DNA from 3 places in the Phyllobacterium sp. RCAM01083 genome. Region 1 is predicted to be linked to each of the others. Evidence: riboswitches for the same ligand, from Rfam matches in the RefSeq annotation. Region 1 holds a riboswitch; each other region holds the start of a gene.
The links. Region 1 has a riboswitch for cobalamin ahead of metE (5-methyltetrahydropteroyltriglutamate--homocysteine S-methyltransferase). Riboswitches for the same ligand answer to the same signal wherever they lie in the genome.
Positions count from the first base shown of each region.

Region 2: linked by a shared signal. The riboswitch ahead of ACZ25R_RS16315 (DUF1636 family protein) and the one ahead of metE (5-methyltetrahydropteroyltriglutamate--homocysteine S-methyltransferase) in region 1 are both predicted to bind cobalamin.
Region 3: linked by a shared signal. The riboswitch ahead of ACZ25R_RS07355 (aromatic ring-hydroxylating oxygenase subunit alpha) and the one ahead of metE (5-methyltetrahydropteroyltriglutamate--homocysteine S-methyltransferase) in region 1 are both predicted to bind cobalamin.

Region 1 is NZ_JBVFZN010000005.1:277,285-284,480, forward strand. It holds gene ACZ25R_RS08085 (Rossmann-fold NAD(P)-binding domain-containing protein) at 1-113, opposite strand, end outside; gene ACZ25R_RS08090 (TetR/AcrR family transcriptional regulator) at 221-808, shown strand; gene ACZ25R_RS08095 (alpha/beta fold hydrolase) at 984-1,874, opposite strand; gene ACZ25R_RS08100 (CGNR zinc finger domain-containing protein) at 1,996-2,550, shown strand; gene metE (5-methyltetrahydropteroyltriglutamate--homocysteine S-methyltransferase) at 2,554-4,863, opposite strand; cobalamin riboswitch at 4,969-5,185, opposite strand; gene ACZ25R_RS08110 (MFS transporter) at 5,248-6,552, opposite strand; gene ACZ25R_RS08115 (TetR/AcrR family transcriptional regulator) at 6,662-7,196, shown strand, end outside.
Region 2 is NZ_JBVFZN010000005.1:1,929,510-1,936,705, reverse strand. It holds gene ACZ25R_RS16325 (ABC transporter substrate-binding protein) at 1-389, opposite strand, end outside; gene ACZ25R_RS16320 (ABC transporter ATP-binding protein) at 389-1,195, opposite strand; gene ACZ25R_RS16315 (DUF1636 family protein) at 1,322-1,684, opposite strand; cobalamin riboswitch at 1,791-2,003, opposite strand; gene ACZ25R_RS16310 (transglutaminase family protein) at 2,158-5,478, shown strand; gene ACZ25R_RS16305 (circularly permuted type 2 ATP-grasp protein) at 5,665-7,196, shown strand, end outside.
Region 3 is NZ_JBVFZN010000005.1:128,001-135,196, reverse strand. It holds gene ACZ25R_RS07375 (NAD(P)/FAD-dependent oxidoreductase) at 1-807, shown strand, start outside; gene ACZ25R_RS07370 (3-methyl-2-oxobutanoate hydroxymethyltransferase) at 824-1,621, shown strand; gene purU (formyltetrahydrofolate deformylase) at 1,626-2,522, shown strand; gene ACZ25R_RS07360 (FAD-binding oxidoreductase) at 2,741-3,832, opposite strand; gene ACZ25R_RS07355 (aromatic ring-hydroxylating oxygenase subunit alpha) at 3,840-5,084, opposite strand; cobalamin riboswitch at 5,210-5,409, opposite strand; gene ACZ25R_RS07350 (DUF1868 domain-containing protein) at 5,521-6,231, opposite strand; gene ACZ25R_RS07345 (L-fuconate dehydratase) at 6,311-7,196, opposite strand, start outside.

The DNA.
Region 1 (7,196 bases):
CCAATGGCGATGGGCAGATCCGGGTGGAGCTTGCGCAGGGTTTGTGCCGCTTGCGAACCGACGATGCCGGATCCACCGATGATGAGGACAGGGGCTGCAATGGTCGTGGACATGGGAATTCCCTTTATGTTACTATAGGTAAGTTACGTTTAGTAATATGTGGGCGCGCGATTGCAAGTCAAGAGGCGGGATTGCTATTCTGATGAAAAAGGGAATCCGCATGAGCAAGACCGCAGCCGCCAAGAAAATGCCGAGAGCCCAGCGGCGGGAGCAGCTCATGGAAACGGCGCTGGGGATCATCCGCACACAGGGAACCGATGCGCTGACCCTCGGCTATCTGGCGGAGCGCGCGGGGGTGAGCAAGCCGATTGCCTATGAGCATTTCGGCACACGCTCCGGCCTTCTGATCGCGCTGTATCAGCAATTGGACCAGCAACAGGTCGATGATTTGCTGGCGGCGCTGGAACAGGCACCGAAGCAGCTGGCGAGTGTTGCCCGGCTGATGAGCGAGGCCTATATGGCCTGCTACCGCTCCATAGGCCCGGAATGGCACGCCATCTCCGCTGCGCTCAAGGGCGATGAGGAGATGGAAACATTTCAAAAAGCGCTGATCGACGGCTATGTCGATCTCTACCGCACCGCGCTGGCACCCTATTCGGCGCTTTCTGCGGGTGATCTGCGCTTGCGCTGTGTGGGCATCATCGGCGCTGCCGAGGCCATTTCACGGGAAATGACCTGCGGCTGCGTCGACGAGGCCACCGCATCCGCCGCCCTGGGATCGCTGATCCTGCAATGGGTGGCCAACTGATACCGGATTTGCATCGCGGTGTTGCGTGGTTCGCCCTTCGACAAGCTCAGGAAGCTCACCATGAGGGAGGTGGTTTGGTGCAAGGCAAATCACAATCGCTGCAGACTTATAACTCCCTGCAATCCTCAACATCCCTCATGGTGAGCTTGTCGAACCACGCACTACAGTTTTTGCTTTAGATGCTTACCGTCCGCCCAAGAAACTCCCGCATCAGCACGGCGACTTCTTCGGCATGGTCTTCCAGAAGAAAATGCCCGCCATCGAAAATATGCAGCTCAGCATCGGGCAGTTGTCCGGCATAGGCTCTGGCCCCGGCAAGCGCGAAGAACGGGTCATGCTTGCCCCAGGTGATCAGCATGGGCGGCTGGTGCTCGCGGAAATAGGCGTGAAAATGCGGGTACTGCTTGAGGTTTGACTGGTAATCATGGAGCAGGTCGAGCTGGGCCTCGGCAATGCCGGGACGGTCAAGGCCGTTCTGCGCGTGGGTCCAGGCATCGGGGCTGATGCGGGCCGGATCTTTCGCACCGAACAGGTATTGGCCTCTTGTGTCCTCGATCGAGAGGTGGCGGTGCATGGCGGCCTCCGTCTCCGCATTGCGGTCGGCCCACAGGCGGCGCGCGGCGGCAAAGCCGTCCGACAGGCCTTCTTCATGCGCCACGGCGTTCTGCACGACAATCGCCGTCACCCGTTCGGGGTGGCGGGAGGCGAGGCGGAAACCGACGGGGCCGCCGAAATCCTGCGCGTAAAGGGCGTAGCGCTTGAGGCCGAGCTTCCGGGTGAATGCGTCGATGATGTCGGCGAGATGGTCGAACGTATAGCGAAACGTCGTGTGGGACGGGGCGTCGCTGTAGCCCGAGCCGGGATAATCCGGCGCGACAACGTGGTAGCGGTCGGCCAGCAACGGAATGAGATCGCGGAACATATGCGACGAGGTGGGAAAGCCGTGCAGCAGGAGCAGCGTCGGCGCGTCCTTCGGCCCTGCTTCGCGATAGAAAATCTTGAGACCGTCGATCTCTTCGGTCCGGTAGCTGATCACCGGGCGTGCGTGTTCGTTCGATTGTGACATCGTTCCTGCTCCTGTTGGATGGGTATTTTCACCGTCTAAAGTACGTTTTGATGGTTACTCAAATAGAGTAACTTGTCAAATTGAATTTTGATGGTTACTTCTAGGGATGAAAGGACATGCGATGCCGTTCATTTTTCTGGGCAATGCCCTCTGGCTGGATTTCATCAACACGCAGATCATCGATGGCGCGCTCATCGATCTCATCGGCAATGACGGTGCGTTTCTGCAGTGGGCGAAGACGGCCGATCTTCAGGCTGACGAGGATGATGCGGCCACGTTCGACGCGGCCCTGACCGAGGCGCAGGCGTTCCGTGCGCACTTGCGCGGGGCGGCGGACAGTCTCGCGGCCGGGACGGCGCTCAATCCTGCCTTTGTCGCCGATATCAACCGGCGCATGGCTGAGCATCCGGTTGCGACGGTTCTGGAGCATTCAGGCAGCGGGTGGGCGACCAGCGCAAAGCCTGTCACCAGCGGGCCGCAAAGCGTATTGGCTGCAATCGCCACTGACTTTGCCCGGTTTGTTTCCACCGAAGCGACGAATGTCCGCCACTGCAGCAATGAGCGCTGCTGCATCGTGTTCTACGACACCAGCAAGAATCACACGCGCCGCTGGTGCAGCATGGAAACGTGCGGCAACCGGGCCAAAGCTGCCGGTCGCCGCGCGCGTGTTCACTGACGTCTATTGCTCAAGTCGCAGAAGCTTTGCGGCTTCGACCATGTTGACGAGGGCTGGTTTCACCTCTTCCCATTTGCGGGTTTTCAGGCCGCAATCGGGATTGACCCAAATCTGGTCGGGATCAAGATTCTTCCGGGCCTTGCGCAGCAGGCCAGCCATTTCATCCACCGGCGGGATGCGCGGTGAATGGATATCATAGACACCCGGCCCGATCTCGTTGGGATAATGGTAGGTCACGAACGCATCGAGCAGTTCCATTTTCGACCGTGATGTCTCGATGGAGATTACATCCGCATCCATGGCCGCAATGGAGTCGATGATATCGTTGAACTCCGAATAGCACATATGCGTGTGGATCTGCGTTTCGTCCTGAACGCCTGAAGCGGACAGGCGGAAACATTCGGTGGCCCAGTCGAGATAGGCAGCCCAATCGGCCCGGCGGATGGGCAGGCCTTCGCGGATGGCCGGTTCGTCGATCTGGATGATGCGGATTCCGGCTTTTTCCAGATCGCTCACTTCATCCCACAATGCCAGTCCGATCTGGCGGCAGACCTGATCGCGCGGAAGATCGTCGCGCACGAACGACCATTGCATCATGGTCACCGGCCCCGTCAGCATTCCCTTCATGGGCTTGTTCGTCAGCGACTGGGCGTAGGCTGCCCATTCGACCGTCATCGCCTGCGGGCGGCTGACATCGCCGAAAATGACTGGCGGGCGGACGCAGCGCGAGCCGTAGCTCTGCACCCAGCCATGCCGGGTGAAGGCAAAGCCCGACAGTTGTTCGCCGAAATACTGCACCATGTCATTGCGCTCGAATTCCCCGTGCACCAGCACATCGATGCCGATTTCCTCCTGCCAGCGGATGGAATTTTCCGTTTCCTTGCGCAGCAGGGCGGCATAGGCATTTGCGGTCAGCGCCCCCTTGCCATGTTCCGCCCGCGCCTTGCGCACCCCTTCCGTCTGCGGAAAGGAACCGATGGTGGTGGTCGGAAAATCCGGCAGCCCCAGCGATTTCTGCTTTTCCCGGCGGGCGGGATAGGGGCTTTGACGCCGCGACAGTTCCGCCGTCACCGCCTGCAGGCGCCGCTTGACCGCCGCATCATGAATTTTGCTCGACGTCCTGCGGGTTTGCACTGCCGTCGCGGCCGCTGCCAGTTCATCCCGGACGCTGTCCCGCCCGGTGTTGATCGCCCTGCCAAGGATCGACAATTCCTCAAGCTTCTGCGTGGCAAAGGCCAGCCAGCTCTTGAAGTCAGGGTCGATGTCCGTTTCAAGTTCGAGATCGACAGGCGTGTGCAGCAGCGAACAGGATGGGGCGAGAATGAGGTGATCTGTTCCCCGCTGGCTGATCACCGGTTCGATACGCCGCAGGACGGCCTCGAGATCGGCCCGCCAGACATTGCGGCCGTCGATGACGCCGAGCGACAGGACAAGTCCGGCAGGCGCTTGGGTTACGATCGTCTGGAGCTGCTGCGGTGCACGGCACAGGTCGAGATGCAGGCCGGCAACGGGCAGCCCGAGCGCCAGGTCGAGATTGTCGCCAAGCGCACCGAAATAGGGCGTCAGCAACAGTTTCAGGCGGGGAAGGGCGCGCGCGAAGAATTCATATGCCACGCGGAATGCCGTCTGCGTGCTTTCATCGAGATCGAGCACCAGTGCGGGCTCGTCGATCTGCACCCATTCGGCGCCGTTGGCGGAGAGGCGGCGCAGAATTTCCGTATAGACCGGCAGGAGACCCGGAAGGAGTGATAGGGGGTCGAGCTGTGCGTCCTTGCTCTTGGCCAGTTTGAGGAATGTAACCGGCCCGAGAATCACCGGGCGCGTGTCAAAGCCCTGCTCCTTCGCTTCGCGGTATTCGTCGACCGGCTTGTTGGAACCGAGGGTGAATTCCTGCCCCTTTGTCAGTTCGGGCACCATGAAATGATAGTTGGTATCGAACCACTTCGTCATTTCCTGTGCGGCCACCCCGTGGCGGGTGCAGGCGCCGTGATCATGGCCGCCCTGGCTGCCGCGCGCCATGGCGAAATAGGTTTCGGGCGAAACCGGTCCGCCTTGCCATTCGTAGCTCTGGGGCACTGCGCCCAGCATGACGCTTGTATCCAGCACGTGGTCATAGAGCGAGAAATCATTGCTGGGTATGTGATCGAGGCCGAGCTTCTGCTGCAAGGCCCAGTTCTCCTCACGCAACCCGGCGGCGATATCCTGCAGGGTGACGATATGGGACTGGCCCGACCAGAATTTTTCCAGCGCGAATTTCAGTTCGCGCCGTTTGCCGATCCGCGGAAAACCCAGATTGCTTGTGGTGATAGACATAGTTCTTTACCCCGATGGTTGAGGGCAAAGGTCAGGCGTACGCATGCAGGAAATACGGGCGCCCAAGACGTCCGCTTGCAAGCGACACACCGGACACCCCGCCCGTGGACGTTATCTATCGAGGCAGGTCTCCTGGCTTGCGGGTCGGTGCTCTCGTCAGGCCTTCCCGATCCGTCCTGGGATCAGTGACACGAAATTGACGAGAACTCGCCGCTTACAGTTGCGGGGGCAGCTCCGGATTGGACCGCTGGCAGCGATCGCACCGTATTCCCTCTTAGCTCTGCGCCCGAAGGCGCAGAGAACCACGATGCGGGGTATGGTAGGCGCGTGCCCGTAGGCTGTCAATAACACATAAAGACATATTTATATGGTTACATCTTCAGTTCAGTGCGCGATGGCGGGTTCGCCGACGCGGTCGTCCTTGCTGCTCTTGCGGATGGTCAGCGCCAGCAGCGCGGCGATCAGGCACAGGATGCCGGCGGTGAAGAAGGCCGGGAGGTAGCTCGCATATTCCGTACGGGCAAAACCGCCGCCATAGGCCGCCGACGCTGCGCCGAGCTGGTGACCGGCAAAGACCCAGCCGAACACCATGCCGGCCTTCTCCCGGCCAAACCGGTCCGTTGCCAGCTTGACCGTCGGCGGCACGGTGGCGATCCAGTCGAGGCCGTAGAACATGGCGAACAGCGACAGGCCGTAGATCGAGAAATTGCTGTAGGGCAGGAACAGCAGCGAGGCGCCGCGCAGGCCGTAATACCAGAACAGCAGCCAGCGGTTATCGACCCGGTCGGACAGCCAGCCGGAGCCGATCGTGCCGAAGAAATCGAAGAAACCCATCATGGCGAGCACGCTGGCGGCGGTGACGGCCGCAAGCCCGTAATCACCGCAGAGCGCGACGAAGTGGGTCTGGATGAGGCCGTTGGTGCTGGCGCCGCAGATGTAGAAGGTGGCAAATAGCACCCAGAACGTGCTGGTGCGGGATATTTCCTTGAGGGTGGCCAGCGGCAGGATGATGAGCGACAGCAGACCGCCGGTAATCGGTGCGGTCTTGGCCACGTCCTTCTCGCCATAGGCGGGCAGGCCGACATCGGATGGGCGGTCCCGCATCAGCAGGAAGACGGCGGCCGCTGCGACGGCGAGCAGGGCGCAGACCATCATGGTCGCCGCGCGCCAGCCGTAGTTTTCACTGATGGAGGCCATGAGCGGCATGAAAGCCAGCTGCCCGGTGGCCGAGCTTGCGGTCAGCATGCCCAGCACCAGCCCGCGCCGGTCGGTGAACCAGCGGGTGGCAACTGTCGCACCGAGCACCATGGCGGTCAGGCCGGTGCCGAAACCGATCACCACGCCCCACAGCAGGATGAGCTGCCAGATCTGCGTCATACCGAGGGACAGGAAGGAGCCGCCGGCGATCAGCGCAAGCGCCACGCACACGACCTTCCGCACGCCGAAATAGTTCATGAACGCCGCAGCGAATGGCCCCATCAGCCCGAACAGCAGCAGCCGGATGGAAAAGGCGGTGGCGATCTGTTCCGTCGTCCAGCCGAATTCCTTTTCCAGCGGCACGATGAGCACGCCCGGGGCGCCGACGGCCGCCGCCGTCACAAGCATGGTGAGGAAGGTGACGGATACGACGACCCAGCCATAGTGGACATTGCGCCGGGCGAGCGCGGCAGCGAGAGGCGATGAAATCATGTTCGTGTTCCCTGGAGGGTAATCGGCTTTTAGATGATGGTCATCATATTGACTATTGATGACGGTCATCATATAAATTGTCAATGCAGTTTTTTTGAAGGATTGTTTCATGCGCGTCAGCAGGGACCAGGCAGCACAGAACCGCGCCCGCATCATCGAGATCGCCGGACAGCAGTTCCGCGAAAAGGGTTTTGACGGCATCGGCGTCGCCGATGTGATGAAAAGCGCGGGGCTCACCCATGGCGGTTTCTATGGTCATTTCAATTCGAAGGATGACCTGATCGCCGAGGCCTGCGCGGCGGCCATGGCTTTGTCGGTCCGGCGGTGGACCAGCCTGTCCGAGGCGTCGCCTGACGATGCGCTCGGCGCGATCACCCAATCCTATCTGGCGGGTGATGCCCATGGCGAGGGACAGATGAGCGGCTGCATGATGGCCGCATTGGCGCCGGATATCGCCCGTCGCGGCGGTCCCGTCCGTTCGCGTTTCACCGAGGGCACCAAGGCGCTTCTCGATATTCTCGTTAACGCCGTGACCGGCCGCAGCAAAGCCCGGCAGCGCGAAAAGGCCATCGCCATCATGGCGGGGCTGGTGGGCACCGTGGTGCTGGCGCGCGCCGTGGACGACCCCGATTTTGCCAGGGAGA
Region 2 (7,196 bases), 1.7 Mb from region 1:
GTCTTGATGCCGTGCGGCGCCAGCGTGTCGGGGGTGACCTCACCGCCCGGCTTCATGCCGTAATTCCAGCCGGCGAAGAAGAAATCCGGTTCCGCCGCAATGAGATTTTCAAGGGTCGGATATTTCGGCGCAAGCTCGGGAATGGCGCCCAGCTGTTTCTTGAAGGCGTCGTCGAGCTTGTACCAGCCGGTAATGCCCGAAACCCCGACCATCGAGGATTGCAGGTGCAGGGCGAAGGCCATTTCGCTCATGTTGATGTCCTGGATGACCGCACGCTTGGGCGCGGCCTCGAAGGTGACGGGCTTGCCGCAACTGTCGACCGTCACGGGAAACGCCCATGCGGGGGCGGACAGCGCCGACAAGGCGAGGGCGAGCAGCATTCTTTTCATCAAATTCTCCGTAGCTGAGCAGTTTGTTTTGTGGTTGGTCCGGGTGCTTCGAACACCATGAGATCGCGATCCTGCGAGGGATGGCGCAGGCGCAGGACATCGAGATCGAAGACATCGCTGACGATGCGCGGCGTCAGCGTTTCGTCGGGCGTGCCGGCGGCGACGAGCTGGGCGGCATGCATGACGGCAACGTGGGTGGCAAACGGCGCCACCAGCGGCAGGTCGTGCAGCACCGCTATAACAGTCACATTGAGACCGGCCACCAGCGCCAGCAATTCGCTGCGCGCCTTCGGGTCGAGGTGATTGGTGGGTTCGTCGAGAAACAGGATGTCAGGCTGCTGGGCGATGGCGCGCGCCAGCTGCACGCGCTGCCTTTCGCCGCCGGAGAGCGAGCCGATGGGACGGCGCGAAAACGCGGCGATCCCGGCGCGGAGCAGGGCTTCCGTCACGATATCCCGGTCCTTCGCCTTGGTCAGGGTGCCGGTGTGCGGAATGCGGCCAAGGGAGACATAATCGTCAACCAGCAATTGCGGGTCCGGCATGTCGGTCTGGCCGACGAAGGCAAATCTCCTGGCCCGTTCCTTCGGCGGCAGCCGGTCTATTGCCGTACCGTCGAGATGGACGTTGCCGGAGGAGGGGCGCAGCAGCCCGGCCAGCATGCGCAAAAGCGTGGATTTCCCCGCGCCATTCGGCCCGATAATGGCAAGTCGCGCGCCGCGCACGATGTCGAGCGATACCTCGTCCACCAGCGTCTGGCCGGCGGTGCGGAACGTCACCTCGTCGGCACGCAGGGCAACATGGCTCATGGGCGGATATCCGTGACTGCAGGCAAGGCACATGGTGTCAAATCCCAACCGGTAAACGTCGTCGCGTTATCGCGGACGCGTCGTTCTCGTATAGTAACGTTATAACATTGGTCAATGCCTGATGTATCATAGGTGCGCCGGAATGCGTGCGAGAGTCTTGTCCCAAAGGCCTTGCGGGCGCTGTGATGCCTTGGACCAGCCATCGGCGAGCGCGTGATACATCCGGGCGAAGTCCAGAAGATCGGCAAAGTCCGTGGCGGGATCGATATCGCCGAAGAGATATTGCGCCTTGCCGGGCGCCCGGAACGCCACCGTGCAGGGTCGTTCGCAGCCCGCCATGCAGCCAACACCGCGCACCTCATAGCCGAGCTGGCCATCGAGTTCCGCCTGCAGCCTGTGGGCAAGGGCCTGTCCCGGTCGTGACAGGCCGTCGACCGCCTTGCACAGGGTGCAGACGATAATCTGGTGATCGGGTCTTGGCGTGGTCATGCCGGTGCCTTGCCTTGTGGACAAAGGTTAGGGGAACGCGGCCAATGCACCATCGCGACAATGCGGGAGAGGACATCGCATCGCTCCCGGCACACCCCGTCCGGTTCGAATTGTAGATGAGATGGCAGGTCTCCTGGCTCGCGGGTCTCAGCTTCGCCTTGCCTTCCCGACCTTCCGGTCAGTGGCATGTCAGGCATCGCTCACCGCTTACAGTTGCGGGGGCAGCCACGGTCTCGGTCCCTTTTGGGTACGCCTCACCGTGTTCCCTTTTCATCTCCCGCGTTGTCGTGCGGAAGAAACCATCGGCGCGGATGCTATGCGGCCAGCCGCGCAGTTGCAAGCACGTTTATGCGGCAATTTTTGCCGCTGCCAAAATTTTTGGCAAATGAAAGATTTCAATTGGCCGGTAACGCGTTAGAGTGCTGGGAGCATTTGTGGAACCGCAGTTTTTTGAATCAGACTTTTGAGGCGATATGGCAATTCACGCAGCAGTCTATCATCTGACACACTACAGGTATGACCGGCCCATCATGCTCGGGCCGCAGATCATCCGGCTCCAGCCGGCACCCCATTCCCGGACAAAAGTTCTCAGTCATTCCCTGAAAGTCAGTCCGGCCAATCATTTCGTCAACCTGCAGCAGGACCCCTACGGCAATTTCCTCGCCCGCTTCGTCTTTCCCGAACCGGTGACGGAGCTGAAGATCGAGGTCGATCTCGTCGCTGATATGACCGTCTACAATCCATTCGATTTCTTCGTCGAACCGGTCGCCGAGACCTGGCCGTTCAGCTATCCCGAAGAGATCAGCGACGACCTGTCGATCTATATGAAACCGGAACCGGCAGGACCGCTGGTTTCGGCTTTCCTTGCAACCATCGATCGCAGCCCGACGAACACGGTGAATTTCGTCGTTGATCTCAACGCACGTATCCAGCGCGAGATCGGCTATGTCATCCGCATGGAAACCGGGGTTCAGGAACCGGACGCAACCTTGAACCTGCGCTCGGGATCGTGCCGGGATTCAAGCTGGCTGCTGGTGCAGGTGTTGCGCAATCTCGGTTTTGCCGCGCGGTTCGTCTCCGGCTATCTCATCCAGCTGAAGCCCGATCTTGTCGCCATCGATGGTCCCGCCGGAACGGACAAGGATTTCACCGATCTGCATGCCTGGTGCGAAGTCTACCTGCCGGGGGCGGGCTGGATCGGTCTCGACCCCACCTCCGGGCTTCTGACCGGTGAAAGCCACGTACCGCTTGCCGCCACCCCGCATTACCGCAATGCCGCACCGATTTCCGGCATGGCGGAATTCGCCAATGTGGAATTCGGTTTCGATATGCGGGTGACGCGCGTATCCGAGCACCCGCGCATCACCAAGCCCTTTTCCGACGAATCCTGGAATGCGCTCGATGCGCTCGGCGAAAAGGTGGACGCGATCCTGAACGAGAGGGATGTGCGCCTGACTATGGGCGGCGAGCCCACATTCGTGTCCATCGACGATTTCGAATCGGGCGAATGGAACACCGATGCGGTCGGGCCGACCAAGCGCGAAAAGGCCGACAAGCTGATCCGGCGGCTGCGCGAGCGTTTTGCGCCGGGTGGTTTTCTGCACTACGGGCAGGGCAAGTGGTATCCGGGCGAGAGCCTGCCGCGCTGGACGTTCTCGCTTTACTGGCGCAAGGACGGCAAGCCGATCTGGGTCAACCCCGATCTGATCGCGCCCGAGAACGGCAAGGCTGACGTCAAGCCGGAAGATGCCGGAAAACTCCTCGTCGCGTTGGCGCAGGCGCTTGGCGTTGAAGAAGAGATGGTGGCGCCCGCCTATGAAGATCCGGCTGAATGGATCATCAAGGAGGGCAATCTTCCCGACAATGTCGATCCGTCCAACTCCAGGCTCAAGGATCCGGAAGAGCGCAGCCGCATCGCCCGGGTTTTCGAGCGGGGCCTGACCGAGCCAAGCGGTTTTGTCCTGCCGGTGCAGCGCTGGAACAGCCAGGCCTCCGGCCCGCGCTGGCGCAGCGAAAAATGGAAGACGCGGCGCGGCAAGCTGTTCCTGGTGCCGGGCGATTCGCCCGTCGGATACCGTCTGCCGCTCGGCGCCCTGCCGCATGTTCCGGCCTCGGAATATCCCTATATCGTGCCGGTCGATCCGTCGGTGGATCGCGGGGCGCTGCCGGACCCGGCACCGCAGGCGCGTGAGAACATCCTGGCGGTTGCCTCTTTCAACGCTGATGAAGGCAACCAGCAGGAGCGGGTCGAGCAGGAACTGGGGGAAATCGGCGGGGCCGTGCGCACCGCCATATCGGTCGAGCCGCGCGACGGGCGTCTCAGCGTGTTCATGCCGCCGGTGGAGGCGCTCGAGGACTATCTGGAACTGGTTGCGGCGGCGGAAGCTGCCGCCCACAAGCTCGGGCTGCCGGTTCACATCGAAGGTTACAGCCCGCCGCAGGATCACCGCATCAACGTCATCCGTGTCGCACCCGATCCCGGCGTGATCGAGGTGAATATCCATCCGGCCGCCAATTGGCGCGACTGCGTGGCAACGACAACGGCAATCTATGAGGAAGCCCGCCAGACGCGGCTCGGTGCCGACAAGTTCATGATCGATGGCCGCCATACCGGTACCGGCGGCGGCAACCATGTGGTGGTCGGCGGCGAAACACCGGCCAACAGCCCGTTCCTGCGCCGTCCTGATCTGCTCAAAAGCCTTGTCCTGCACTGGCAGCGGCATCCATCGCTGTCCTACCTGTTCTCCGGCCTGTTCATCGGGCCGACCAGCCAGGCACCGCGCATCGACGAGGCGCGGCATGACAGTCTCTACGAGCTGGAGATTGCCCTCTCGCAGGTGCCGCGGCCGGGCGAGGGCACGCCGCCTTTGCCCTGGCTGGTCGACCGGCTGTTCCGCAATCTTTTGGTGGATGTCACCGGCAACACGCATCGTTCGGAAATCTGCATCGACAAGCTGTTCTCCCCCGATGGTCCGACCGGCAGGCTCGGGCTGGTCGAATTCCGCGGTTTCGAGATGCCGCCCAATGCGCGCATGAGCCTTGCCCAGCAATTGCTGATCCGCGCGCTGATCGCCCGGTTCTGGAACAATCCGATTCAGGGCAGTTTCGTCCGCTGGGGCACGGCGCTGCATGACCGTTTCATGCTGCCGGCCTATGTCTGGCAGGATTTCATCGATGTTCTCGCCGATTTGCGCGAGAACGGCTTTGATTTCCGCCCGGAATGGTTCGAGGCCCAGCTGGAATTCCGCTTCCCCTTCTGCGGGGAAATCGAGAATGAGGGTGTGAAACTGGAAATCCGGCAGGCGCTGGAGCCATGGCATGTGATGGGCGAGCAGGGTGCCATCGGCGGCACGGTGCGTTTCGTCGATTCCTCGGTGGAACGGCTGCAGGTCAAGGTCGACGGCTTCAACCCGGCCCGCTACAGCGTTGCGTGCAACGGGCGCGAGGTGCCGCTGAAGATGACGGACAGCCAGGGCACGGCGGTTGCCGGCGTGCGCTACAAGGCGTGGCAGCCGCGCTCCGGCCTGCATCCGATGATCCCGGTCAACACGCCGCTGGTTTTCGACATTTACGACCAGTGGTCGCAACGGGCGATCGGCGGTTGCGTCTATCATGTCGCACACCCCGGCGGGCGCAGCTATGATACGTTCCCGGTCAATTCGAACGAGGCCGAGGCGCGCCGGCTGGCGCGTTTCGAGCCGCGCGGCCATACGGCCGGCGGATATGAATTGCGCAGGGAGCAGCCATCGGGGGAATTTCCGATGACCCTTGATCTGAGAAGGCCGAGGCATTGAGATATGGTTGGCATCATGGCTGTGCGTGGTTCGACAGGCTCACCATGAGGGAGCGGGAGGATTGCAGGCAGACATATCCTGCGACGTGGCAGATTGACGTTGCAAACCACGCCTTTCCTCATGGTGAGCCTGTCGAACCACGCACTCCTGTCCTGCAGCACTCACAAACCGGTTATCGATAGACACATGTCACAGAGCGTGAAAACCAACCTACTCCCCGGTCTCCTTGCCAGCTACAAGCCCCTGCAGGGCGTGGCGGACGAGATGATCGATCCCAGCGGGACAGTGCGGCCCGGCTGGGAAAAGCTGCTGCGTTCGCTCGACACGCTCGGCCCCGAAAAACTCGCCACCCGCTTTGCCCGCGCCAACCAGTATCTGCACGATGCGGGTGTGTTTTACCGGGTCTATGACGAGACCGGCACGCAGGAGCGCGAATGGCCGCTCGCTCATGTTCCGCTTCTGATCAACGAGGATGACTGGCGCGCCATCACATCAGGGCTGACCCAGCGCGCCGATCTCCTGGAGGCTGTCGTTGCCGATATCTATGGCGACAACCGGCTGGTGCGTGATGGCCTGCTGCCGCCGGATCTGATTGCCTCGAACCCCGAGTTCCTGCATCCCGTCGCCGGTATCAAGCCGGCCAGCGGGCATTTCCTGCATTTCTGTGCTTTCGAGCTGGGGCGTGCGCCCAATGGCCAGTGGTGGGTGCTGGGCGACCGCACGCAGGCGCCTTCGGGTGCCGGGTTCGCCCTGGAAAACCGCGTTGCCACCACCCGCGCCCTTTCGGATATTTCCGGCGCGATGAACGTTCATCGTCTTGCCGGTTTCTTCAAGGATTTCCGCGATTCCCTGCAGAGCCTGATCCACGATCCCGCAGGGCGCGCGGCCATTCTCACGCCCGGCCCGAACAATGAAACCTATTTCGAACACGCCTATATCGCCCGCTATCTCGGCATCATGCTGCTGGAAGGCGACGACCTGACCGTGAGCAAGGGCCGGGTCATGGTGCGCACCGTGTCCGGTCTGAAGCCCATCGATGTTCTGTGGCGGCGCATGGATGCCGCCTATATGGACCCGCTGGAGCTGAAGTCGGATTCGTGGATCGGCACCCCGGGCATGGTCGGCGCGCTGCGCCAGCGTTCCGTCTCGCTGGTCAATGCGCTGGGATCGGGCATTCTCGAAACCCGGGCGCTGCTGGCCTTCCTTCCTGCGATCTCGAAGGCCCTGCACGACCGCGATCTCGCCTTGCCGAGCATCGCCACCTGGTGGTGCGGCCAGGAGAAGGAACGCCAGCACGTCATGAACCGGCTCGACCAGATGATGGTCGGCCCGGCGCTGTCGACCCGGTTGCCGTTCGAAGACGTGCAGGCCACGGTTCTGGGCTCCGCCCTCGACGATGCGGCGCGTCAGACCCTGTTGCACAAGCTCAAAACCGACGGCCGCGGACTGGTCGGGCAGGAAGCCGTCAAACTGTCGACGACGCCGGTCTATGTGGACGGCAGGCTGGAACCGCGCCCCTTTGTCCTGCGCGTCTTTGCGGCGCGTCATGGCGATGGCTGGAGTTTCATGCCCGGCGGGTTTGCCCGCGTCGGGTTCACGCTCGACACGGCGGCGATTGCCATGCAGCGCGGCGGGCAGGCGGCGGATGTTTGGATCACCAGTTCGGCGCCCGTGCGCAAGGATACGCTGCTGCCGCGCGAGGATGACGCCTTCCGCCG
Region 3 (7,196 bases), 150 kb from region 1:
GGCGCACACATTGTCATTGTCGGCGGCGGCTTCATCGGCCTTGAACTTGCGGCCAGTGCGCGCCAGCGCGGCGCCGTGGTGACCGTGCTCGAAACCCAGGCGCGCATTCTGATGCGCGGCGTACCGGAGGAAATCGCCGCAGTCATCGCGGCACGCCACCGGCGGGAAGGCGTTCTCATCCGCTGCGGCGTTGCCATTGCAGCGATCACCGACCGGGACAACGGCATCACCATGACGCTTGCCGATGGTGAAAAGCTTGACGCGGACCTCGCCGTCATCGGCATCGGCGCCCTACCGGTAACGGCGCTCGCCGAGGCAGCCGGTCTTGAAACCGCCAACGGCATCCTCGTCAATGCGCATCTGCAGACGAGAGACCCCGATATTTTTGCTGCTGGCGATTGCTGTACGTTTCCGCTTGCCCTCTATGGCTGTCGCCAGGTGCGGCTGGAAGCATGGCGCAATGCGCAGGAACAGGGCACGCTCGCCGCCCGCAACATGCTTGGGCTTTGCGAGCCGCATCTCGCCGTTCCATGGTTCTGGTCCGATCAGTACGAGTTGGGGCTGCAGGTCGCCGGGCTTGCCGACGAAGGTGCCCGGACAATCCGCCGGGATCTCGGCGACGGCGCGTTCATCCTGTTCCATCTCGCGGCGGATGGACGCCTTGTCGCTGCCAGCGGCATTGGTCCCGGCAACAGCGTCGCCCGGGATATAAGGCTGGCGGAAATGCTGATTGCCCGCAGCGCCTGTCCTGATCAGGCTCATCTTGCCGCCCCGGACATCAAACTCAAATCGCTGCTCGCAGCCTGAAACGGACGGAGACACCATGACCAGCAAACGCCCCACGGTGGCGGACATTCTCGCAATGAAGGGCCGTCGCCAGCTGACCATGCTGCGGGTCGAAACGCTTGAGGAGGCGGAAGCCGCCGAGCGCGCGCGGGTCGATATTCTTTCCGTGCCGCCGGCGCTGCTCTCTCCCGCTTTCCGCGATGCCGCGCCATCCTGTTTCACCATTCCCGGGCTTGAATATGGCGATTTCGCCACGGCGGAGGATTATGTGCGTGCCGCCTTTTCCGTCTTGCGTGCGGGCGGCGATGCGGTCTATTGCGCGGCCAGCCTGTCCACCATCCGGCGCATGCGCGATGAAGGCATTCCTGTCTGCGGCCACGTCGGCCTGATCCCGTCAAAGGCGACCTGGACCGGCGGCTTCAAAGCTGTCGGCAAGACGGCGCAAAGCGCGCTCGATATCTGGCGCCAGACCAAGGCACTGGAAGAGGCCGGGGCGTTTGCCGCCGAAATCGAGGTGGTGCCGGTGGCGGTTGCAACCGCCATTTCCGAGCGCACCCCGCTGTTCATGATTTCCATGGGCGCAGGCGCCGGCTGCGATGCGCAATATCTCTTCGCCGAGGATATTCTTGGATCGAACCGCGGCCATTATCCGCGCCATGCCAAGACCTACCGCAACTTTTCCGCCGAATATGACCGCCTGCAGCAGGAAAGGGTCGCAGCCTTTTCCGAGTTTGTCGCAGACGTGCACGCAAAAAACTATCCGGCAGCCGAACATGTGGTCGGAATTCCGCATGACGAACTGGACCGTTTTCTCAAAGAGCTTCCTGGAGTTTGAACCGATGGATCATCAGTCCCCCACCTCGCCCGTCACCCGTCAGCCGTCTGATTATACGCACGGTTTCGTCCTCACCCTGTCGTGCGAAGACAAGCCGGGGATCGTGGCATCGGTGACGACGGAGCTGGCGGCGCTGGATGCCAATATCGCCGAGAGCAACCAGTTCTGGGACCGCCAGACCAACCGCTTCTTCATGCGCATCGCCTTTGCCGCCTCGGAAGAAACCTCCAAGGACGATGTCGAGCGGGCGCTGAAGCCAGCCATCGAGCGCTTCGGCATGAAGACCACGCTGATCGACCAGGCCAAGAAGCCGAAGATCGTCATCATGGTGTCGAAGTTCGACCATGCGCTGTTGCACCTGTTCTACCAGATCAAGGTCGGCTGGCTCGATGCGGAAGTGGCCGCCATCGTCTCCAACCACGAGGACAGCCGCCGCTTTGCCGAGCATGAGGGCATCCCCTACCACGTGCTGCCCGTGTCGAAGGACAACAAGACGGCGCAGGAGGAGGCGCTGCTGAAGATCGTCAAGGACACCGGCGCCGATCTCGTCATCCTCGCCCGCTACATGCAGGTGCTGTCGGACAACCTGTCAAAACGGCTGTTCGGCAAGGTGATCAACATCCACCATTCATTCCTGCCGAGCTTCAAGGGGGCAAAGCCCTATCACCAGGCGTTCGAGCGCGGGGTGAAGCTGATCGGCGCGACGGCGCATTATGTCACGCCCGACCTCGACGAGGGCCCGATCATCGAACAGGAGACCGAGCGGGTCAGCCATGCCATGAGCGCCGAGGACTTTGTCGCCACCGGCCGCGATATCGAGAGCCGGGTGCTCGCCCGTGCCGTCAAGAAGCACCTCGAATCCCGCGTCATGCTCAACGGCCACAAGACCGTGGTGTTCTAAGCACAGGCATTTTTTAAGGGTGCGTGGTTCGACAAGCTCACCATGAGGGAGGATGAGGACTTCAGGGAGTCATATCCTGCAATCCTTGTGACTAAGCATTGCAGCCCAACCCTCTCCCTCACGGTGAGCTTGTCGAACCACGCACAATCGCAATGCGAGCCTTCACCGCCAGTTATTGCCTGCACTTGAGAACGAAGTATACCTCAAAAAGGCGGCGCTCAGGCTTCGATCTCCACATTGCCGAGCGGTTTCGTGCAGCAGGCGAGGACAAATCCCTCGTCGATTTCCTCGTCGAGAATACCGCCATTGTGATCCATTTCGGACTTGCCCGAGAGTTTCATCACCTTGCACGTGCCGCACAGGCCGGATTCGCAGGCCGCCGCAATGCGGATACCGGCGCCGCGCGCCGCCTTGAGGATCGTATCTCCCGGCATGCACGGCACGTCCATGCCCGACATGGAAAAGGTGATCGTCGCCGACGCTTCCACGGCGTCGGTGGACATCACATCGAATGCGGGCAGGACGGGTTCGGCAGCCGGGCCGAAGCTTTCCTGATGATAGTGCGCCATGTCGAAACCACTGGCTTCAAGCATGCCGCGCACATCGCGCATGAAACCTTCCGGACCGCAGCAGAAGATCGTCCTGTCCTTGAAATCCGGCGACAGCAGCGGCAGCTTGGGCGCTTCCAGCCGCCCGCGGATACCGGTCCACACCTGCCCCATCTCGTGTTCCTTGATCAGGAACGACAGTTTCAGGTTGGGCATGCAGTTTGTCAGATATTCCAGTTCCCGGCGGAAAATGATGTCGCTGGGCCGGCGGGCGCAGGTGACGAAGCTGATATCGCTCTGCGGGGCGCAATCATGCATCCAGCGGGTCATCGACATCATCGGCGTGATGCCGGACCCGGCCGAGATGAACAGGTACTTTTCCCCCGGATGCCTGCGCATGGAGAAATCGCCGAGCGGACCGAAGGCCTTCAGCCGCATGCCGGGGGTCAGATGATCCAGCATCCAGCGGGTGCCGATGCTGTTCTCCTGCGCCTTGACCGTCACGGCGATGGTGAAGGGCCGTGACGGGCTGGAGGAGAGCGTATAGGTGCGCAGGACGGCTTCGGGCTGCACCGGCAGCTCGAAGGTCATGAACTGGCCCGGCTCATAGCGGAACCAGTTCTGGTTGTCGGAACGGAATGTGAAGGTCTTCACATTCGGCGCTTCCTCGATGATCGACAGACACTCCAGCAGATGCAGCCGGTCATTCCATGGCTGCATCTGGTCGAGGTGCGGGTAAGACTGAGGAACGCCCATGTTCATTGTGTACCTATGCTACCTTGCTGAGCCGCGTATCGCCGCCGGAGAGACGCTCTTCCATGAACCTGCAGTACCATTCGAGGAATTGCAGCACGCCGCCTTCATGCTCGGGCGAATAGGGTCCGGGCTCGTAGGCGGGCGAGCGGATGCCGAAGGCGTTTTCCTCGACGATCCGGCGGTCCTGGTCATTGGTCTCGAGCCAGACATGCGTCAGTTCCTCGATGGTGTAATCCACGCCCTCGACCGCATCCTTATGCACCAGCCATTTGGTGGTGACCTGCGTTTCATCCGGGCCGAGCGGCAGCACCCGGAAGGAAATGGCATGGTCGCCGAGGATATGGTTCCAGGTGGTCGGGTAATGGAACAGCAGCAGCGAGCCGATCTGCTTCTCGTTGACACTGTCGCTGAGCTGCCGGCCGACGGCGCGGCGCCCGCTCATCGTATAGCTTTCCGCATCGCGCAGCAGCGGCACACGGGTGGCGCGGTACTGGCCGTCATCGGACATGCGGAAAATGCTGGGCAGGCCTGCCGCTTCGCAACGCTGCCAATGCGCGGCAATTTCCGGATCGTCTGCGGCGCCCTGGACACCGCTCACGCTCGGCGCTTCCGGGAAGGTCTTGCACAGCTCGGGATGATTGGCCACGCAGTGATAGCACTCGCGGTTGTTTTCCCAGACCAGCTTCCAGTTGCCCTTTTCGACGATGGTGCTCTGATAGGCGACCTTGGTTTCGGTGAGGTGGTGCGGCGCGAGATAGGGTTCGATCAGTGCGCGCGTCGCGCTGAAATCGACAGGATTCTGCGCCAGGCAGATGAAGATGTAACCGCCGACGCTTTCGCACTGCACCGGCTTCAGGCTGTGCTGGCTGGCGTCGAAATCATCGCCCATCTGGCGGGCGAACAGCAGGCGCCCGTCGAGCTCGTAGGTCCACTGGTGATAGGGGCAGACGAGCTTGGCCGACGTGCCGCGCTCGGCTGAGCAGACGCGCGAGCCGCGATGGCGGCAGGAATTGTGAAAAGCCCGGATCTGGCCCTGGCGGTCGCGCACGATGACCACGGGATAGTCGCCGACCTGCACCGTGAAGAAGTTGCCGGGCTTGGCGACTTCGCAATCATGGCCGATGAACAGCCAGTCGCGATAAAAGATGTTCTCCATATCCAGCCGGAAATAATCCGGATCGGAATAGAAAGACTGTTCAAGGCCGTAGCCGGGTTTCCGGTTTCTCAGGTTCCGGAGCAGTTCGTTGCGTATATCCATGTCGTGTCCTCGCCTCGATGTTGCGAAAGAACTGACTGGTGGTGACGGAGGAAGAACGCCTGCACGGCCAGCCACCGGCTGGTGCCCGCACAGAATCATGCTCCTTGATCGCCCACCGCGATCAGTCGGTTTTTGGTACCGAGGCTGGTTTCCGGGCTCTGGAGTTGCCGTATCGGCTGTCACGACGCCTTCCCGGGGTTGTGACCCAGTGGCTGTTATGCCGTGTTTCACTCCACTACCGTTGCGGGGGCAGCGCCGGGTTTCCGACCGGCTTCCCAATTCTCCGCTTCCCTAGAAAAGCGGCACCTCAAGTGCCCCGATAAAAGCATCCGGCACCCAAAAAGAATAGGTGCGGAAACGACATCGCATTTACGTAAGACGACACGCCGGGCGCGTGTACACTATGTCGCAGATTGGCGATCAAACGGCCTCTGATTCAATCCAGAACCACCAGTTCCTCGAAATGATTCATATCGGCAAAACTGCAGAATGCGGGCGGATTCAACGCAATGACCGGCGATTCACGCCGGATGAATGCTAGGCAATCATCCAGAAGTTCCTGCCAGGCCCCGAGCCTTTCGTCCGGGAACCGCGCGATCGGATAGGCCAGCGTGATGTGGAAGACATAGGTGTCGTGATCAGGATGCCGGTAACCGAACGGCACGGCCAGTTCGTCGCGCCAGGCGCGCATGATGCGCTCGTCATATTCGCTCGCACCGGCCACCGTCAGGCCCGCGGGCGTGACGTCGATCACCTCGACGTTGAACGGCCCGCATCCCTCGAAATCCTGCAGGCGATCCACATAAAGCCGCGTCATGTCGTCGATGCTTGTCTCCAGTGGAACATCATCCGGCCAATAGGACGGGCGGCGGCGATATTCGATAATGCCCTGAAACAGCGTCATGTGCAGGCTGGAGACGGGGGTAAAGGCCAGTTGGCCGGCATCGGGCATCGCCAGCATCCGGTCGCGCACGGCAATGACCGAGGCTTCCGACTCGGAGCCCTTCACCAGATGGCAGACCACCGTATTGCCGGGTTCCGGCTGAAAGACGCCCGCGCCGTTGTAGCGCCGGCCGAGATGCACCGGCGGTTCCGGATGCAGGCTGGCGGCAAAGCGGGCAAGCGAAGGCTTGATCAGGTCGAGCATGGGAACCCCGTGACGAGAGAAGACGATGCAACCGCCATAGGACAGCTCTTTGTCAGACTGATGAAGCCCCGCCCCTTTTCTATGGCCGGTGGAGATATTCCTCGATCGACGCCTGTTTCATTTCAATCGAGAAACCCGGCAGCGACGGCGGCATATAAGCGGCATCCCGGATGTTGCAGGGATCGACAAAATGTTCGTGCAGATGGTCGACATATTCGATCACCCGCCCCTCCTTCGTCCCCGACACGGCGATGTAGTCGATCATCGACAGATGCTGCACATATTCGCACAGGCCGACACCGCCCGCATGCGGCCAGACAGGCAGTTCATATTTGGCGGCGATCAGCAGCACGGCGAGCACTTCATTGAGGCCGCCCATCCGGCACGAATCGATCTGCACCACATCGATGGCGCCTTCGGCGATGAACTGCTTGAACATGATGCGGTTCTGGCACATCTCGCCGGTCGCGACCTTCACAGGCTTGATTGCCTGCCGGATCTTGCGGTGGCCCGCCACGTCATCCGGGCTGGTCGGCTCCTCGATGAAGAACGGCTTGACGAAGGCAAGCTTGTTGACCCAGTCGATGGCCTCGCCCACTTCCCAGACCTGGTTCGCATCGATCATCAGGATACGGTCCGGCCCGATCACCTCGCGGGCAATGGTCAGGCGGCGGATATCGTCTTCAAGATCGCGGCCGACCTTCATCTTGATGTGGTTGAAACCGGCGTCGACCGCTTCCTGACAGAGACGGCGCAGCTTTTCGTCGGAATAGCCGAGCCAGCCCGCCGATGTGGTATAGCAGGGATAGCCTTCCGCCTGCAGCGCGGCGATCCGCTCCTTCTTGCCGTTCTCCGCCTTGCGCAGGATAGCGAGCGCTTCCTCGCGCGTCAGCACGTCGGTGAGGTAGCGGAAGTCGACGATATCGACGATTTCTTCCGGCGTCATCTCGCCGACCAGCTGCCAG